4 regions of the Streptomyces sp. NPDC002386 genome follow, and region 1 is predicted to be linked to each of the others. Evidence: riboswitches for the same ligand, from Rfam matches in the RefSeq annotation. Region 1 holds a riboswitch; each other region holds the start of a gene.
The links. Region 1 has a riboswitch for cyclic di-AMP ahead of ACWCPN_RS20985 (C40 family peptidase). Riboswitches for the same ligand answer to the same signal wherever they lie in the genome.

Region 1 (3,798 bases):
CGGGTCTCGTCCTGCGGGTCGGTGGAGTTCTGCAACTCGGCCAGGTAGCCGGTGCGTTCGAGTATGGCCTCCAGCACGGTCGCCGGTCCGGCGCCGGACTCCACGATGGTCCGCAGGTCCTCCATCAGCGTGTTGAACCGCTTGACCGCGTTGGTGGAGCGCGCGGCCATGCCGTAGGCCTCGTCCACCCGCTTGAGCGCCTGCGGGAAGCTGATCTTCTCGCGCTGGGAGAGGGCGTCGATCATCGCCTCGGCCCGGTCGCCGATACCGCGCTTGGGCACGTTGAGGATGCGGCGCAGCGGCACCGAGTCCTCGGGGTTGGCGAGGACACGCAGGTAGGCCAGGACGTCCCGGACCTCCTTGCGCTCGTAGAAGCGGACGCCGCCGACGACCTTGTACGGCAGGCCGACGCGGATGAAGATCTCCTCGAAGACACGGGACTGGGCGTTGGTGCGGTAGAAGACGGCGACGTCCCCGGCCTTCGCCTCGCCCGCGTCGGTGAGGCGGTCTATCTCCTCGGCGACGAACTGTGCCTCGTCGTGCTCGGTGTCGGCGACGTAGCCGGTGATCCGCGCACCCTGGCCGGCGTTGGTCCACAGGTTCTTCGGGCGGCGGGACTCGTTGCGCTCGATGACCGCGTTGGCGGCGGACAGGATGGTCTGCGTGGAGCGGTAGTTCTGCTCCAGCAGGATCGTCGTCGCGTTCGGGTAGTCCTCCTCGAACTGGAGGATGTTGCGGATCGTCGCACCCCGGAAGGCGTAGATCGACTGGTCCGCGTCACCGACCACGCAGAGTTCGGCGGGCGGCAGGTCGAACTCGCCGGGCGGTACGTCCTCGTCGTGCTGCCCGGTGCCCACCAGTTCCCGCACCAGGGCGTACTGGGCGTGGTTCGTGTCCTGGTACTCGTCGACCATGACGTGCCGGAAGCGGCGGCGGTAGTGCTCGGAGACGTCCGGGAAGGCGCGCAGCAGGTTGACCGTCGTCATGATCAGGTCGTCGAAGTCCAGCGCGTTGGCCTCGCGCAGCCGTGACTGGTAGAGCGCGTAGGCCTGGGCGAGGGTCTTCTCGAAGCCGTCGGTGGCCTGGGCGGCGAAGTCCTCCTCGTCGATCAGCTCGTTCTTCAGGTTGCTGATCTTGGCGCTGAAGGACTTCGGCGGGAAGCGTTTGGGGTCGAGGTCGAGGTCGCGGCAGACCAGGGCCATCAGGCGCTTGGAGTCGGCGGCGTCGTAGATCGAGAAGGACGACGTGAAGCCGAGCCTCTTGGACTCGCGCCGCAGGATGCGCACGCACGCGCTGTGGAAGGTCATCACCCACATCGCGCCGGCGCGCGGGCCGACGAGCTGCTCGACCCGCTCCTTCATCTCGCCCGCGGCCTTGTTGGTGAAGGTGATCGCGAGGATCTGGCCCGGGTGCACGTTCCGCGCGGCGAGCAGGTGGGCGATGCGGTGGGTGAGCACGCGCGTCTTGCCGGAGCCCGCGCCGGCCACGATGAGCAGCGGCGAGCCGGCGTGGACGACCGCGGCGCGCTGGTTGTCGTTCAGCCCCCGCAGCAGCGCGTCCGGGTCGATCACGGGACGCGGGGCGCCGTCACGGTAGTGGGTGTCCCGGTCCGGCGGCACGTCGAACTTCCCGCCGAACAGATCGTCCGGGAGGGGCTCCGGAGCGTGATCGTCCTCGGGCGGCGGCGGGGGCTCCTCCGCGTGCCCGCGAGGGGCCTGGAGGTCCGCCAGGAAGCTGTCGTCAAAGAGGCTGCTCATCGCTCTACGAGTCTAGGGGGCCGCACCGACAACCGGTCCCGGCAACTGAAAGTCGGCGCCCGTGAGGTCCGCGACAGAACACGGTGGCGGCGCGTCGGCCATCGCGCCACGGGCGGGGCCGAACCCCTCACCCAGCGGAAGCGCCTTGTCACGCCCGTATGAAACCGGCCCCGGGTCACGGAAATGTATCGGACATATGGCACAGCAACCTTCACAGGAGTCACACGAGTTGGCTAGGTTGCCGTCAGGCCGTACGACCTCTACCGGCGAACCTCGCCGGGCCGCGCGGCCTCCGCCGAGTCCGGTGCGCCCCGATGTGGCGGCCGGAGCCGGGGACCCACCGATCCCGGGGTGAATCGGCCGACTCCCGCCCGGGACGACGCCGTAGGGCAACCCTTCCGAACCACCCGCCCGAACCCGACAGCTAACCCGGTAGGCGGCACGCTGGAAGGAGTCGCCACCCTTGGCGTCGCACCGCAAGCCGGGTCCCCCGGGGACCCGCGGGACGGGCACCCGCACCCCCGTCCTGGCCACCGCCGCCCTCACCTCCGTCGCCGTCCTGTCCCAGACGGCCGGTACCGCTTCGGCCGCCGCCTCCTCCCCGGGCGACGGCAGGCCGAGCGTGGAGGAGATCGAGAAGAAGATCGACGAGCTGTACCGCAGGGCGGACCCGGAGGAGGAGCCCGGGGCCGTGCAGCGGGCTCGCGCCGAGGCCCCGCGCGCGGAGGCCGCCGCCCGGCGTCCGGGCCTGTTCACGAAGGCCCGCGAGGGGCTGGCCCCGTTCGCCGCCGCTCCCGAACCGGCCGGCTCGCTGCTCGCGGAGTACCCGGAGGACCACTTCGCCCAGAACCGGCTGATGAACCGGCTGGCCTCCCGGGTGAAGGGCGCGGCCGAGCGCGGGAAGGCCCCCAGGGCTCCCGAGGCGCCGGCCGTCGCGCAGTACGACGTGAAGTCCGCCAAGGCGGCCGTCCAGCACAAGCTCGCCACCGCGCGCGAGCTGCTGTCCCGGTTGACCGCACCTGCCGCGGAACCGGCTTCGGCCCCTCCATCGGTGCCGGCCCCGGTCCCCGCTCCGGCTTCGGCCCCCGCCCCGGCTCCGGTCCCCCTCCCGGCTTCCGTCCCCCTCCCGGCTCCGGTTTCGGTCCCCGCCCCGGCTCCCGATCCGCTTCGCGCTCCGGATCCGGCTCCCGCCTCGTCCGCGGCCCCGTCCCCGGTCCCGGCTCCGCCTTCCGTTCCGCCCCGGGTCCAGGCTCCGGAGCGGCAGTGGTCCGCGCCGATGCCGGTGAACGTGCCGCCCGTCGCCCCGGCGGCCCCCGTCACCAAGGCCGAGAAGGCGATCGCCTTCGCCCGCGCCCAGATCGGCAAGCCGTACGTCTCGGGTGCCAGCGGTCCCGGCTCCTACGACTGCTCCGGCCTCACCCAGGCTGCCTGGAGGGCCGCCGGCGTCACCCTGCCGCGTGCCGCGCGTGACCAGGCCGCCATGGGCACCGCGGTCCCGCTCACCGACGCGCGCCCCGGTGACCTGGTCTTCTTCCACGACGACAGCAGACACGTCGGCCTGTGCACGGGCGACGGCACGATGATCCACGCCCCGCGCCCCGGTGCGTACGTGCGCGAGGAGCCGGTCCACCTGGCGGGAGAGTCGGTCGTCCACCGGGTGGTGCGGCCGGCCTGACGGTGCTCTTTTCGGGCCCCACGCGCGCGTGCCCGGCGAGCGTGGGCGCCGCCGCTCCCTAGCAACGGGCGCATGCCCATGCCCGGCTTCTGTGGTCTGCGTACGTGGTGGGCGGGGCGTCCGCCGGCGGCGGGGGCCGCCGTCATGGCGAGCGGCATCGTGTCGGTGGGTCTGCATCTGACCGGTTCCGAGACGATGTCGCTGGTCTTCATGTCGCTGGCCTGCCTCGCCTGGGTGACGCTCGCCGCCGACTTCGCCGTGCGGCTGATGCGGCAGCGGCCCCGGTGGCTGGCCGAGGCGAAGGGTCCCGGCGCGCTCGCCGCCGTCGCCGCCACGGCGGTGCTCGGCACACGGATCTCACAGCTC
Region 2 (3,798 bases), on a different contig from region 1:
GAGGGCCTGGACCCGGACCGCCTCGGGGCCGAGGTCGGCGAGGATCTGGGAGGCGCGGGCGAAGAGGAAGTCGCCGGTGAGGACCGCGACGGAGTTGCCCCAGCGCGTGTTGGCGCTGTCCACCCCGCGCCGCACGGACGCCTCGTCCATGACGTCGTCGTGGTACAGCGTGGCCAGGTGGGTCAGCTCCACGACCACGGCCGACGGCACGACACCGGGCGCGTACGGGTCCCCGAACTGTGCCGCGAGCATCACGAGGAGCGGCCGGAAGCGCTTCCCGCCGGCCCGTACGAGGTGCTGCGCGGCCTCCGTGATGAACGGGACCTCACTCTTGGTGGCTTCGAGCAAGCCTTCCTCGACAGCCGTCAATCCGGCCTGGACATCGGCTTCCAGAGCCTGGTCCCGCACGCTCAGCCCGAACGGCCCGACGACGGTCACGAGGGGTCTCCTGTCTGCTGGTGTCTGCTGGCGATTACACGGTTTGTCGATAGGTCGCTGCCCTCACTCAAGTCAGCGTATCCGGTCCTGTTTCGATCACCGAGGGCGCCCACCGGTCCGGCACGGACGGCATCGGACCATGATCGGCGCACTGCCGACCACCCGATAATACGGACATTAGGCGCCTTAATGCTCCTTTTGTGGCGCGCTGGAAATCGGCCACACGGCACCCGCGGGGCAGCCGGCCCTCGATTCGCTCTCACTGCCAAATCCCCCATGTCTGATTTGGAATACTTTGCTATTTCGTGAATTGGGTCACGCGCCCCGATCGGGCCCCCGGGCCCGGCCACCACGCGCTTCCCCTTGCCCCGTCGACCAGTTGAGCATTGGCAGTCGCAAAGGATCAAGCACTCAAAACGGAACAGAACAAGGTCAACTTGGTCTTTACGTGAATCCGACACTTGTTCCGGACATGTGCTCTCGCATACGTTCCCGGCCAGTCGAGCGGAACGCCGAATCCTGCCGCCGCCCGGCATCACCCATCCACGAACGCATTCGTACGGCAGGAGCGGGGGACCCAGGTAAGTTCGCCGGACCGGACGACGCGTGTCGTCACCGGAACGGCAAGGGGTGAAGTCGTGCCGCCTCGGGGGCGGCACGGCCGGGCACCTCCCCGCCCGAACCCGACAGCTCACCTCGCAGGCGACGGAGAGGAACCTCGCCATGCCTGCAGCCGCTCAGCCCCGCCGCGTCCGCACCAGCCGCCTCCGCAAGCTCGCCGTCCTCGGCACCGGCGCCGCCGTGCTCGTCCTCCCGGTCGTCGGCGCGACCAGCGCCTCCGCGGCGGACTCCGCCGGTTCGGCCGGAACCACCCTCGCCGGGTACCCGAACAACCTCGACGGCTGGATCCGCGAGTCCCTCGCGATCATGGCGGAGAAGCACATCCCGGGCACCTACAACGGCATCCACCGCAACATCATCCGTGAGTCCTCGGGCAATCCGCGCGCCATCAACCTGTGGGACTCCAACGCCGCCAAGGGCATCCCGTCCAAGGGCCTGCTCCAGGTGATCGACCCGACCTTCAACGCCTACCACGTGGCCGGAACGGCGTTCGACCCCTACGACCCGGTCGCGAACATCACCGCCGCCTGCAACTACGCGGCCGCCCGCTACGGCTCGATCGACAACGTCAACGGCGCCTACTGACCGGCACCCGCGGCGGGGCGCCACCTGACCGGCGCCCCCGCCGCGGGCCGCTGCCCCTGTCCCGGTCATCCTGCCGGGAACAGTCCTTCGAGGACGACGGCGACGCCGTCGTCCTCGTTCGACGTCGTGACCTCGTCCGCGACCGCCTTGAGTTCGGGGTGGGCGTTGGCCATGGCCACCCCGCGGCCCGCCCAGTCGAACATGGGGATGTCGTTGGGCATGTCGCCGAAGGCCAGGGCCTGTTCGGGGGCGATCCCCAGATGACCGGCGGCCAGCGCGAGTCCGGTCGCCTTCGTGACGCCGCACGGCTGGAGTTCCACCGTGCCGGGACCCGACATGGTGACCGTGGCCAGCGAGCCCACCGCCGCGCGCGCCGTCGCCGCCAACTCGTCGTCCGACAGCGTGTGATGGCGCAGCAGGACCTTGCTGATGGGCTCGCACCACAGGTCGTCGCGCCGGTCGACCCGCACGGCGGGCAGGGTCGGGTGGGGCATCAGATACCCGGGCTCGATCAGCGTGAGCCCGTCCACGCCGTCCTGGTCGACGGCCGCGAAGACCTGCCCCACCTCGGCCTCGATCTTGCCGAGCGCGGTCTCGGCCAGTTCGCGGTCCAGCCGGACCGACCACAGCAGGCGGCCGGTGCCCGCGTCGTAGACCTGCGCGCCCTGCCCGCACACCGCGAGCCCCGTGCAGCCGAGGGCGTCCAGGAGCGGCCGCACCCGGGGAGCCGGCCGGCCCGTCACCACCAGGTGCCGGGCGCCGGCCCGGGCCACCCGCTCCAGCGCGGCCAGCGACCGGTCGGAGACGGTGTCGTCGCCGCGCAGCAGCGTCCCGTCCAGGTCGGTGGCGATCAGTGCGTATGCGGGGGGTGCGGCCATGATCAGAGAATACGGACCGCGCGACCCGCCGACTCACCCGGTTCGCGCCGGACTTGGGAGGCTCCCGCGGGGGCGTCACGCCGGGCCCCGGAGCCCCTCCCCGGCCGGCCGCCGGGGCGGACAACCCTTGCGGCACTGCCCAAGACACCTGTCCCGGCCGTAACGTGTGGCGCGATCACATGGAACGCATCGCCATGCATGGCCCGGATGAGAGTGAGGCAGCACCCCATGCCCCCCTTCGACGTCCCCGAGGGCGACCCCTTCGGCCCGCACAACCTTCCCTACGGTGTGTTCTCACCCTCCGGCAGCACGGAGCGCAGGGTCGGGGTCCGGCTCGGTGACCACGTCCTCGACGCGGGGGCGGCGGCCGCCGCCCTCGGCTCGCCGTACGTGTCCCTGCTCGCGCAGGCCACCCTCAACCCGCTGCTGGCCGCCGGCCGCACGGCCTGGTCGGACGTGCGGCGCGCGCTGACGGCGTGGGTGACGGTCCCCTCGCACCGGTCGACCATCGAGCCGCTGTTCCACCCGCTGTCGTCGGTGACCCTCCACCTGCCCTTCGAGGTCGCGGACTACGTCGACTTCTACGCGTCGGAGAACCACGCCCGGAACGTCGGCCGGATCTTCCGCCCGGACGCGGAGGACTCCCTGACCCCCAACTGGAAGCACCTGCCGATCGGTTACCACGGCCGCTCCGGCACGGTGGTCGTCTCCGGCACGGATGTCGTCCGGCCGTCGGGGCAGCGCAAGGGTCCCGGCGAACCGGCACCGGTCTTCGGGCCCTCGGTCCGGCTGGACATCGAGGCCGAGGTCGGCTTCGTGGTGGGTGTGCCGTCCGAGCAGGGCACGCCCGTCGCGCTCGGCGACTTCCAGGAGCACGTCTTCGGTCTGTGCCTGCTCAACGACTGGTCGGCGCGTGACATCCAGGCCTGGGAGTACGTGCCTCTCGGCCCCTTCCTCGGCAAGTCCTTCGCCACCTCGGTGTCGGCGTGGATCACGCCGCTGGAGGCCCTGGAGAACGCGCGCGTGGCGCCCCCCGAGCGCACGCACCCCCTGCTGCCCTACCTGGACGACGCCGCTCCCGGCATCGAACCCGGCGGCTACGACCTGCGGATCTCGGTCGCGATCAACGGGCACACGGTGTCCGAGCCGCCGTTCTCCACCATGTACTGGACCGCCGCCCAGCAGCTCGCCCACATGACGGTGAACGGCGCTTCGCTGCGCACCGGCGACCTGTACGGCTCGGGCACGGTGAGCGGCCCGGCGGAGGGCCAGCGCG
Region 3 (3,798 bases), on a different contig from region 1:
CCGGCCGATCTGCGCTGGCGCGGCGGCCTCATCATGCGCGGGCTGCGCACCCTGCCCGTGGAGTTCACCCCGGTCGCGGAGCAGGTCGTACAACCTTGAACATGAAGGACGTTCAACTCTGTGATCTTCACGTGATCTGTGCGGCATGAACTTGTGACAAGTGATCGTATGCCTATACGTTCACCCATCAGCGCGGCCCGAGCGTTGGGCGCCGCGCCGGTCCCGCTGTCGCACGAAAGGCTTCCGCATGCTCTCCGGGAACGGTCGTCACCGTCGCCCCCGTCAGGCTCCGGCTCTTCTCGTCGCGGCCGGAGTGACCGGCTCCGCCATCGCCATCCCGCTCCTCGGCGCCGCGAGCGCCAACGCGGCCGACGGAACCACCTGGGACAAGGTCGCCGAGTGCGAGAGCGGCGGCTCCTGGAGCGCCGACACGGGCAACGGGTACTACGGCGGGCTGCAGATCCCCCAGGACGACTGGGCCGCCTACGGCGGCACCAAGTACGCCCCCACCGCCGACCAGGCCAGCCGCTCGCAGCAGATCGCCGTCGCCGAGAGGATCCTCGCGGACAAGGGCACCACGCCCTGGACCACGTGCGCCCTGCTCTCCGGCCTGACCGCCGACTCCGGTTCCCTGGACGTCGACACGGGCGTCGGAGGCTCCGGGAAGTCCGACTCGGACCACGGCGGGTCGGGCGGCGCCACCGGCTCCACGGACCCGTCGGATTCCGCCGATGACTCCGACTCGTCCGGTCTGCCGGATTCATCCGCCTCGCCCGAGTCCTCCTCGGACTCGGCCGGCAAGCCGTCCTCGGACGCGGGCGAGGACGCCGGCACAGAGAAGTCGGACAAGGACCCGGAAACCCCCAAGTCCGACAAATCCGCTTCTCTGCGCACCGAGGAGTCGCAGGGGAGTGGGTCCGCGACCACGGATCCCACCGTGGAGGACTCGGACAATTCATGGCAGACCGGCGGTTCTTGGAGCCTGGTCGACACCGGGGCGCTCGGCAGTGGTGGACGTCACCGCGGCGACATCGCGGACGAAAGCGTGACAAACGGTCAGGAGGTCACGTCGTCGGGCAAGCACGCCTCGCGCGGAGCGGACACCTACACCGTGCGCGAGGGTGACACCCTCGCCTCCATCGCCGACTCCCTTGACGTGGACGGCGGATGGCATGAGCTCTACGCCCTGAACAAGAAGGCCATCGGTACCGACCCGAACCGCGTCTCCGCCGGTCAGACCCTGGAAGTCGGTAGCGAAACGGGCCAAAAGCAGCGGTAGTTGACGCCCGAATTGATCACTGATGTCCGTTTCGGTGAAAGTGTGGGATGAGTCTCAGAAGCCCTGATCGTCTTTGAAATTCCCTCGATCGCCTGTCTACGGTCATGACCGCTCGTCACCACGAGCCCCGGCTGTCGCAACGCCGAATCCTGCCAGCGGCCGTCCGGGAACAGTCGTCGCGTAAAGCGCCGTAGGCAGGAGCGGGGGACCCAAGGTAAGTGCCGGAACCGGCGATTCGCGCCGGAACCGGCTAGGGGTGGAGCCGCGGCCCGTGAAAGCGGGCCCGCGGCCGGGCAACTCAACCGGCCCGAACCCGACAGCTCACCTCGCAGGCGTCGGTGAGGGGATCCATTCATGCTGTTCTCCACCAAGGGCAAGCACCGTCGTCCGTCCAAGGCCACCCGTGCCATCGCGCTCGCCGGTGTCACCGGTGCCGCCGTCGCCGCCCCGCTGATGGCGGCCGGCAACGCCTCCGCCGCCACCACCTCCGAGTGGGACGCCGTCGCCCAGTGCGAGTCCGGTGGCAACTGGTCCATCAACACCGGCAACGGCTACTACGGCGGTCTGCAGTTCTCCGCCTCCACCTGGGCCGCCTACGGCGGCACCCAGTACGCCGGGCAGGCCAACCAGGCCTCCAAGGCCCAGCAGATAGCCGTCGCCGAGAAGGTCCTCGCCGCCCAGGGCAAGGGCGCATGGCCGGTGTGCGGCACGGGCCTGTCGAGCACCCCCAACAACGGCTCCGCCCCGAGCGGCTCCTCGCAGAGCACCTCCTCGGGCAGCGCCGCCTCCCGCTCCACCGACCAGCAGGCCGCCTCCCGCTCCAGCGAGCGTCCGGCCGCCGGCGCGAAGAAGACCGTCACCACGCCGACCGGCAAGAAGGTCAAGAAGGGCGACGGCGAGTACAAGGTGGTCAAGGGCGACACGCTCGGCACCATCGCCGCGAAGCACAAGGTCGACGGCGGCTGGCAGCAGCTGTTCAAGCTGAACAAGGACATCGTCGAGGACGCCGACCTCATCTACCCGGGCCAGCAGCTGCACCTGAAGTGACACCTGGCTCCGACCGGAACCACAGTGCCCTCACGAGGCCGTCCCCCAAGCCGAAGGCCGAGTGAGGGCCGTTCCCCCCGTCCCCCACGGGCTCCCCGCCCCGGTGCGTGTTCCCCCGTACGCACCGGGGCGGGGCTGTGTTTTCCCGGCCCTTCCCGTTCCGGTTCGCGATACCTCCCCCGAACCCCTTTGTTCCGGGCAGGAACAATGGGTACCGTCTCCCTGTCCACGGGACGGTCGGTCGGTGGCCGACGCCCCTGGGACGGTTAGGCTCTAGTCGCAAGGCAGAGCCGTAAGGCACCCCGCCCCGCACTTCCAGCGTCACATCCAAGAAGGAGATGCTCGTGCCGTCCATCGACGTCGTCGTAGCCCGGGAAATCCTGGACTCCCGAGGCAACCCCACGGTCGAGGTCGAGGTCGGCCTCGACGACGGCAGCACGGGTCGTGCCGCCGTTCCGTCCGGTGCCTCCACCGGTGCCTTCGAGGCCATCGAGCTCCGTGACGGCGACCCCAACCGCTACCAGGGCAAGGGCGTCGAGAAGGCCGTCCTCGCCGTCATCGAGCAGATCGGCCCCGAGCTGGTCGGCTACGACGCCACCGAGCAGCGCCTGATCGATCAGGCCATGTTCGACCTGGACGCCACCGACAACAAGGGCTCGCTCGGCGCCAACGCCATCCTCGGCGTCTCCCTCGCCGTCGCGCACGCCGCGTCCGAGGCCAGCGACCTGCCGCTGTTCCGCTACCTGGGCGGCCCGAACGCGCACCTGCTGCCGGTGCCGATGATGAACATCCTGAACGGCGGCTCGCACGCCGACTCCAACGTGGACATCCAGGAGTTCATGATCGCCCCGATCGGCGCGGAGTCCTTCTCCGAGGCGCTGCGCTGGGGCACCGAGGTCTACCACACCCTGAAGAAGGTCCTGAAGAGCAAGGGCCTGTCCACCGGCCTCGGCGACGAGGGCGGCTTCGCCCCGAACCTCGGCTCCAACCGCGAGGCCCTCGACCTCATCCTCGAGGCCGTCAAGGAAGCCGGCTACACGCCCGGCGAGCAGATCGCCCTCGCGCTCGACGTCGCCGCCTCCGAGTTCTACAAGGACGGCAAGTACCTCTTCGAGGGCAAGGAGCGCTCCGCCGCCGAGATGACGGAGTACTACGAGGAGCTCGTCGCGGCCTACCCGCTCGTCTCCATCGAGGACCCGCTGTTCGAGGACGACTGGGCCGGCTGGAAGATCATCACCGACAAGCTCGGTGACAAGGTCCAGCTCGTCGGTGACGACCTGTTCGTCACCAACCCCGAGCGCCTCGCCCGCGGCATCGACGAGGGCGCCGCCAACGCCCTGCTGGTCAAGGTGAACCAGATCGGCTCGCTCACCGAGACCCTGGACGCCGTCGAACTAGCCCAGCGCAACGGCTTCAAGTGCATGATGTCCCACCGCTCCGGCGAGACCGAGGACGTCACCATCGCCGACCTG
Region 4 (3,798 bases), on a different contig from region 1:
GGCACCGACAAGCACTCGGCCGAGGACTACGCCGCCGAGCTGGAGCGGGCCGGCGCCACGCTCGACGCGCACGCCGACCACCCCGGCGTCCGGCTCAGCCTCGAGGTGCCCGCCTCCCGCCTGGCCAAGGGGCTCGGTCTGCTCGCCGACGCCCTGCGCGCCCCCGCCTTCGCGGAGAGCGAGGTCGAGCGGCTGGTGCGCAACCGGCTGGACGAGATCCCGCACGAGCTGGCCAACCCCTCCCGCCGCGCCGCCAAGGAGCTCTCCCGGGAGCTGTTCCCGGCCACCGCGCGCATGTCGCGCCCGCGCCAGGGCACCGAGGAGACGGTCGAGAAGATCGACGCGGCCGCGGTCCGCGCTTTCTACGACCGTCATGTGCGTCCCGCGACGGCGACCGCGGTCGTGGTCGGCGACCTCACCGGCATCGACCTGGACGCCCTGCTCGCCGACACCCTGGGCGCCTGGACCGGCACCCCCGCCGAGCCGCGCCCGGTGCCGCCGGTGACCGCCGACGACACCGGCCGGGTCGTCATCGTCGACCGGCCCGGCGCCGTCCAGACGCAGCTCCTCATCGGCCGGATCGGACCCGACCGGCACGACCGGGTGTGGCCCGCCCAGGTGCTCGGCACGTACTGCCTCGGCGGCACGCTCACCTCCCGCCTGGACCGTGTGCTGCGTGAGGAGAAGGGCTACACCTACGGCGTGCGCGCCTTCGGGCAGGTCCTGCGGTCCGCGCCGGACGGCACCGGCGCCGCGATGCTCGCCATCAGCGGCTCCGTGGACACCCCGAACACCGGCCCGGCGCTCGACGACCTGTGGAAGGTGCTGCGCACCCTCGCGGCGGAGGGCCTGACCGACGCCGAGCGGGACGTCGCCGTGCAGAACCTGGTCGGGGTGGCACCGCTGAAGTACGAGACCGCTGCTGCCGTCGCGAGCACCCTGGCCGACCAGGTCGAGCAGCACCTGCCCGACGACTACCAGGCGACGCTGTATCAGCAGCTCGCGGCCACCGGCACCGTCGAGGCCACCGCGGCGGTCGTCAGCGCCTTCCCGGTGGACGGTCTGGTGACGGTCCTCGTCGGTGACGCGGCGCAGATCAAGGAGCCCGTGGAGGCGCTCGGCATCGGCCAAGTCACCGTCGTCGCCGCCGAGTAGCGGCCGCACGGCGACACGCGCGCGTGGGGACCTCGCGGCCGACGGGCCGTCAGGTCCCCATCGTGTGCGCGGACCTTCCCGAAACGGGTGGGTCACCCTTGTCCAGATGTCCGAATTGAGGCGGAGGTTGCCCGTCTGCCCTGTGGGATGCGCTACAAAAGCCCGGATCCGTTTGGGTGCCGACGACCGGGCCGCTTAGCTTCTTCCGGGCTGTCCGTCAGGCAGTGCGCCGCGCCCGCGGCACCGGACAGTCATCGCCGAGTCCCCGTACGGCGCGAGCCAGGGGAGCCGGGGACCCATCGCAGTCCCTGGGGTGAATCGGACGCCCGCGCGTGAGCGAGGGGGTCCGTAGGAGACCTTCCTGCTCCGAACCCGTCAGCTAACCCGGTAGGCGAGAGGGAAGGAAAGGACCAGCCACTTCATGGCGTTCATGTGCGCCTCCGGGAAGCACCGCAAGCCCGGCCGCGTGAAGCGCACCACCGCCCAGGCGGCCGGTGTCGCAGCCCTCACCACCACCGGTGTCATCGGCACGCTCGCCGCCTCCCCGGCGCTCGCCGCGGAGCAGCCCGTCGAGCAGACGGGCCTCACGCCGGTGATCAGTGTGAGCGACGAGGTCGCCGAGCAGATCGACGAGCAGGCCGCCGCCCAGACGCAGGCCGCCGAACGGCAGGCCGCCGAGGAGGCCGCCGCCAAGGCCGCCGCCGCGGAGGCGAAGAAGGAACGCGAGGCCGCGGCGCGCGCCGCCCGCGAGGCCGAGCGCAAGCGCCTGAACGCCTTCGTCGCCCCGATCGTGCACTCGTACGTCTCCACGGCCTACCAGGCCAGCAGCTCCCTGTGGTCCTCCGGCTCGCACACGGGCATCGACTTCCACGCCGCCAGCGGCACCTCCGTGCACGCGGTCGGCGCCGGCACCGTCGTCTCCACCGGCTGGGGCGGGGCCTACGGCAACGAGATCGTGATCCGGATGGCCGACGGCATGTACACCCAGTACGGCCACCTGTCGTCCATCGGCGTCACGGTGGGCCAGAAGGTGATTCCGGGCCAGCAGATCGGCCTGTCCGGCGCGACCGGCAACGTCACCGGCCCGCACCTCCACTTCGAGGCCCGTACCTCTCCCGACTACGGCTCGGACGTCGACCCCATCGCCTACCTCCGCGAGCACGGCGTGCACGTCTGACCCCTTCCGCGCGGACATCCGAAAGCCCCGGCTCACCGAGCCGGGGCTTTCGCGTTTTCTGCGGTTCCCGAGGGAACGGTCGGCCAAAAAATATGCATGGATTCCGACCCGCCGTCGGAAATTCCGCTCCCGTGGAATAGAGTCACGGATCAACACGTCCATCGCCGGCGTTGAACGGGGATCAAAGCGGAGGTCGGTCATGCGTATTCCGGCGCACTCGGTGTGCACGGCGATCCGGGACGACATCGTCGCGGGTGTCCATGAGCGCGGCGGCCGGCTCACCGAGGAAGTCCTGGCCCGCCGCTACGGCGTCTCGCGCGTCCCGGTCCGTGAGGCCCTGCGCACCCTGGAGGCGGAGGGCTTCGTGGTGACGCGGCGGCACGCGGGCGCGTGCGTGGCCGAGCCGACCGAGCAGGAGGCCGCCGACCTGCTGGAGATGCGCGTGCTCCTGGAGCCGCTCGGCGCCTCCCGGGCCGCCCAGCGGCGCACCGAGGCGCATCTGAAGGTGCTGCGCGGCCTGGTCAGGCTGGGGCAGGAACGGGCCAGGAGGGGCAACAGCGAGGATCTGCGCGCCCTGGGGGGCTGGTTCCACGAGACGCTCGCCCAGGCCTCCGGCAGTCCCTCGCTGACCTCGATGCTGACCCAGCTCCGGCACAAGATCGCCTGGATGTACGCGGTGGCGGCCCCGCCGAGCCCGGTGGACTCCTGGGCCGAGCACGGCGCGATCGTGGACGCGGTGGCGCGCGGCGACGGCGAACGCGCGCGTGCGCTCACGGCGCTGCACACCGAGCGCTCGACGGTCGCGCACCGGCTGCGCTTTTCCGGCGGCGAGAGCCCCGCCGCGCGCCCGGACCGTGTGAGGACTTCGCAACATGCCGTAAACATGTCGGGCCCGCGGCATTAACACGTGGGCCGTATACAAAGAGGGGGAAATTTCGTGACGGGGTATTTCCGCTGCCCGAATTTCCCGCGCGGCCCAATTGGCCGCCGAAACGGCGGAGCCGTGCCGCCCGGAAAGGGCGGCACGGCTCCGGTATTTCCCGTGGTCCGGTGCTCAGACCGTCTCGGGCAGTTCCTCGAGGCCCTCGGCGACCAGCTTCGCCAGCCGGTCCAGGGCGACGTCCGCGCCCTCGGCGTCGGAGGCGAGGACGATCTCCTCGCCGCCCTGGGCGCCCAGACCCAGGACGGCCAGCATGGAGGCCGCGTTGACGGGGTTGCCCCCGGCCTTGGCGATCGTCACCGGGACGCCTGTGGCCGTGGCGGCTCGGACGAAGATGGAAGCGGGGCGGGCGTGGAGGCCCTCGGCCCAGCCGACGTTGACGCGGCGCTCAGCCATGTGTTGCTGCCCTTCGGTGTTCAGGTTGTCTAGACCAGTTTCCCATATCGTGAAGCGTGCCCCGGGCGGACCTGTGTCCCGCCGCCGGTGCCGCCGGACCGCGGCCTCGGTCCGGCTTGTCGTCCTCCAC

Region 2: linked by a shared signal. The riboswitch ahead of ACWCPN_RS27470 (transglycosylase SLT domain-containing protein) and the one ahead of ACWCPN_RS20985 (C40 family peptidase) in region 1 are both predicted to bind cyclic di-AMP.
Region 3: linked by a shared signal. The riboswitch ahead of ACWCPN_RS09150 (transglycosylase family protein) and the one ahead of ACWCPN_RS20985 (C40 family peptidase) in region 1 are both predicted to bind cyclic di-AMP.
Region 4: linked by a shared signal. The riboswitch ahead of ACWCPN_RS16005 (M23 family metallopeptidase) and the one ahead of ACWCPN_RS20985 (C40 family peptidase) in region 1 are both predicted to bind cyclic di-AMP.

What each region holds. Positions count from the first base shown of each region.
Region 1 is NZ_JBSFBX010000010.1:80,288-84,085, reverse strand. Features, by position in the region: gene pcrA (DNA helicase PcrA) at 1-1,757, opposite strand, end outside; cyclic di-AMP (ydaO/yuaA leader) riboswitch at 2,041-2,212, shown strand; gene ACWCPN_RS20985 (C40 family peptidase) at 2,221-3,432, shown strand; gene ACWCPN_RS20980 (SLAC1 family transporter) at 3,511-3,798, shown strand, end outside.
Region 2 is NZ_JBSFBX010000015.1:83,033-86,830, forward strand. Features, by position in the region: gene ACWCPN_RS27465 (polyprenyl synthetase family protein) at 1-438, opposite strand, end outside; cyclic di-AMP (ydaO/yuaA leader) riboswitch at 979-1,158, shown strand; gene ACWCPN_RS27470 (transglycosylase SLT domain-containing protein) at 1,162-1,644, shown strand; gene ACWCPN_RS27475 (HAD family hydrolase) at 1,710-2,522, opposite strand; gene fahA (fumarylacetoacetase) at 2,751-3,798, shown strand, end outside.
Region 3 is NZ_JBSFBX010000003.1:440,463-444,260, forward strand. Features, by position in the region: gene ACWCPN_RS09140 (cytochrome P450 family protein) at 1-99, shown strand, start outside; gene ACWCPN_RS09145 (transglycosylase family protein) at 248-1,279, shown strand; cyclic di-AMP (ydaO/yuaA leader) riboswitch at 1,456-1,629, shown strand; gene ACWCPN_RS09150 (transglycosylase family protein) at 1,634-2,326, shown strand; gene eno (phosphopyruvate hydratase) at 2,665-3,798, shown strand, end outside.
Region 4 is NZ_JBSFBX010000007.1:40,014-43,811, forward strand. Features, by position in the region: gene ACWCPN_RS16000 (M16 family metallopeptidase) at 1-1,155, shown strand, start outside; cyclic di-AMP (ydaO/yuaA leader) riboswitch at 1,401-1,564, shown strand; gene ACWCPN_RS16005 (M23 family metallopeptidase) at 1,577-2,332, shown strand; gene ACWCPN_RS16010 (GntR family transcriptional regulator) at 2,532-3,236, shown strand; gene ACWCPN_RS16015 (HPr family phosphocarrier protein) at 3,387-3,668, opposite strand.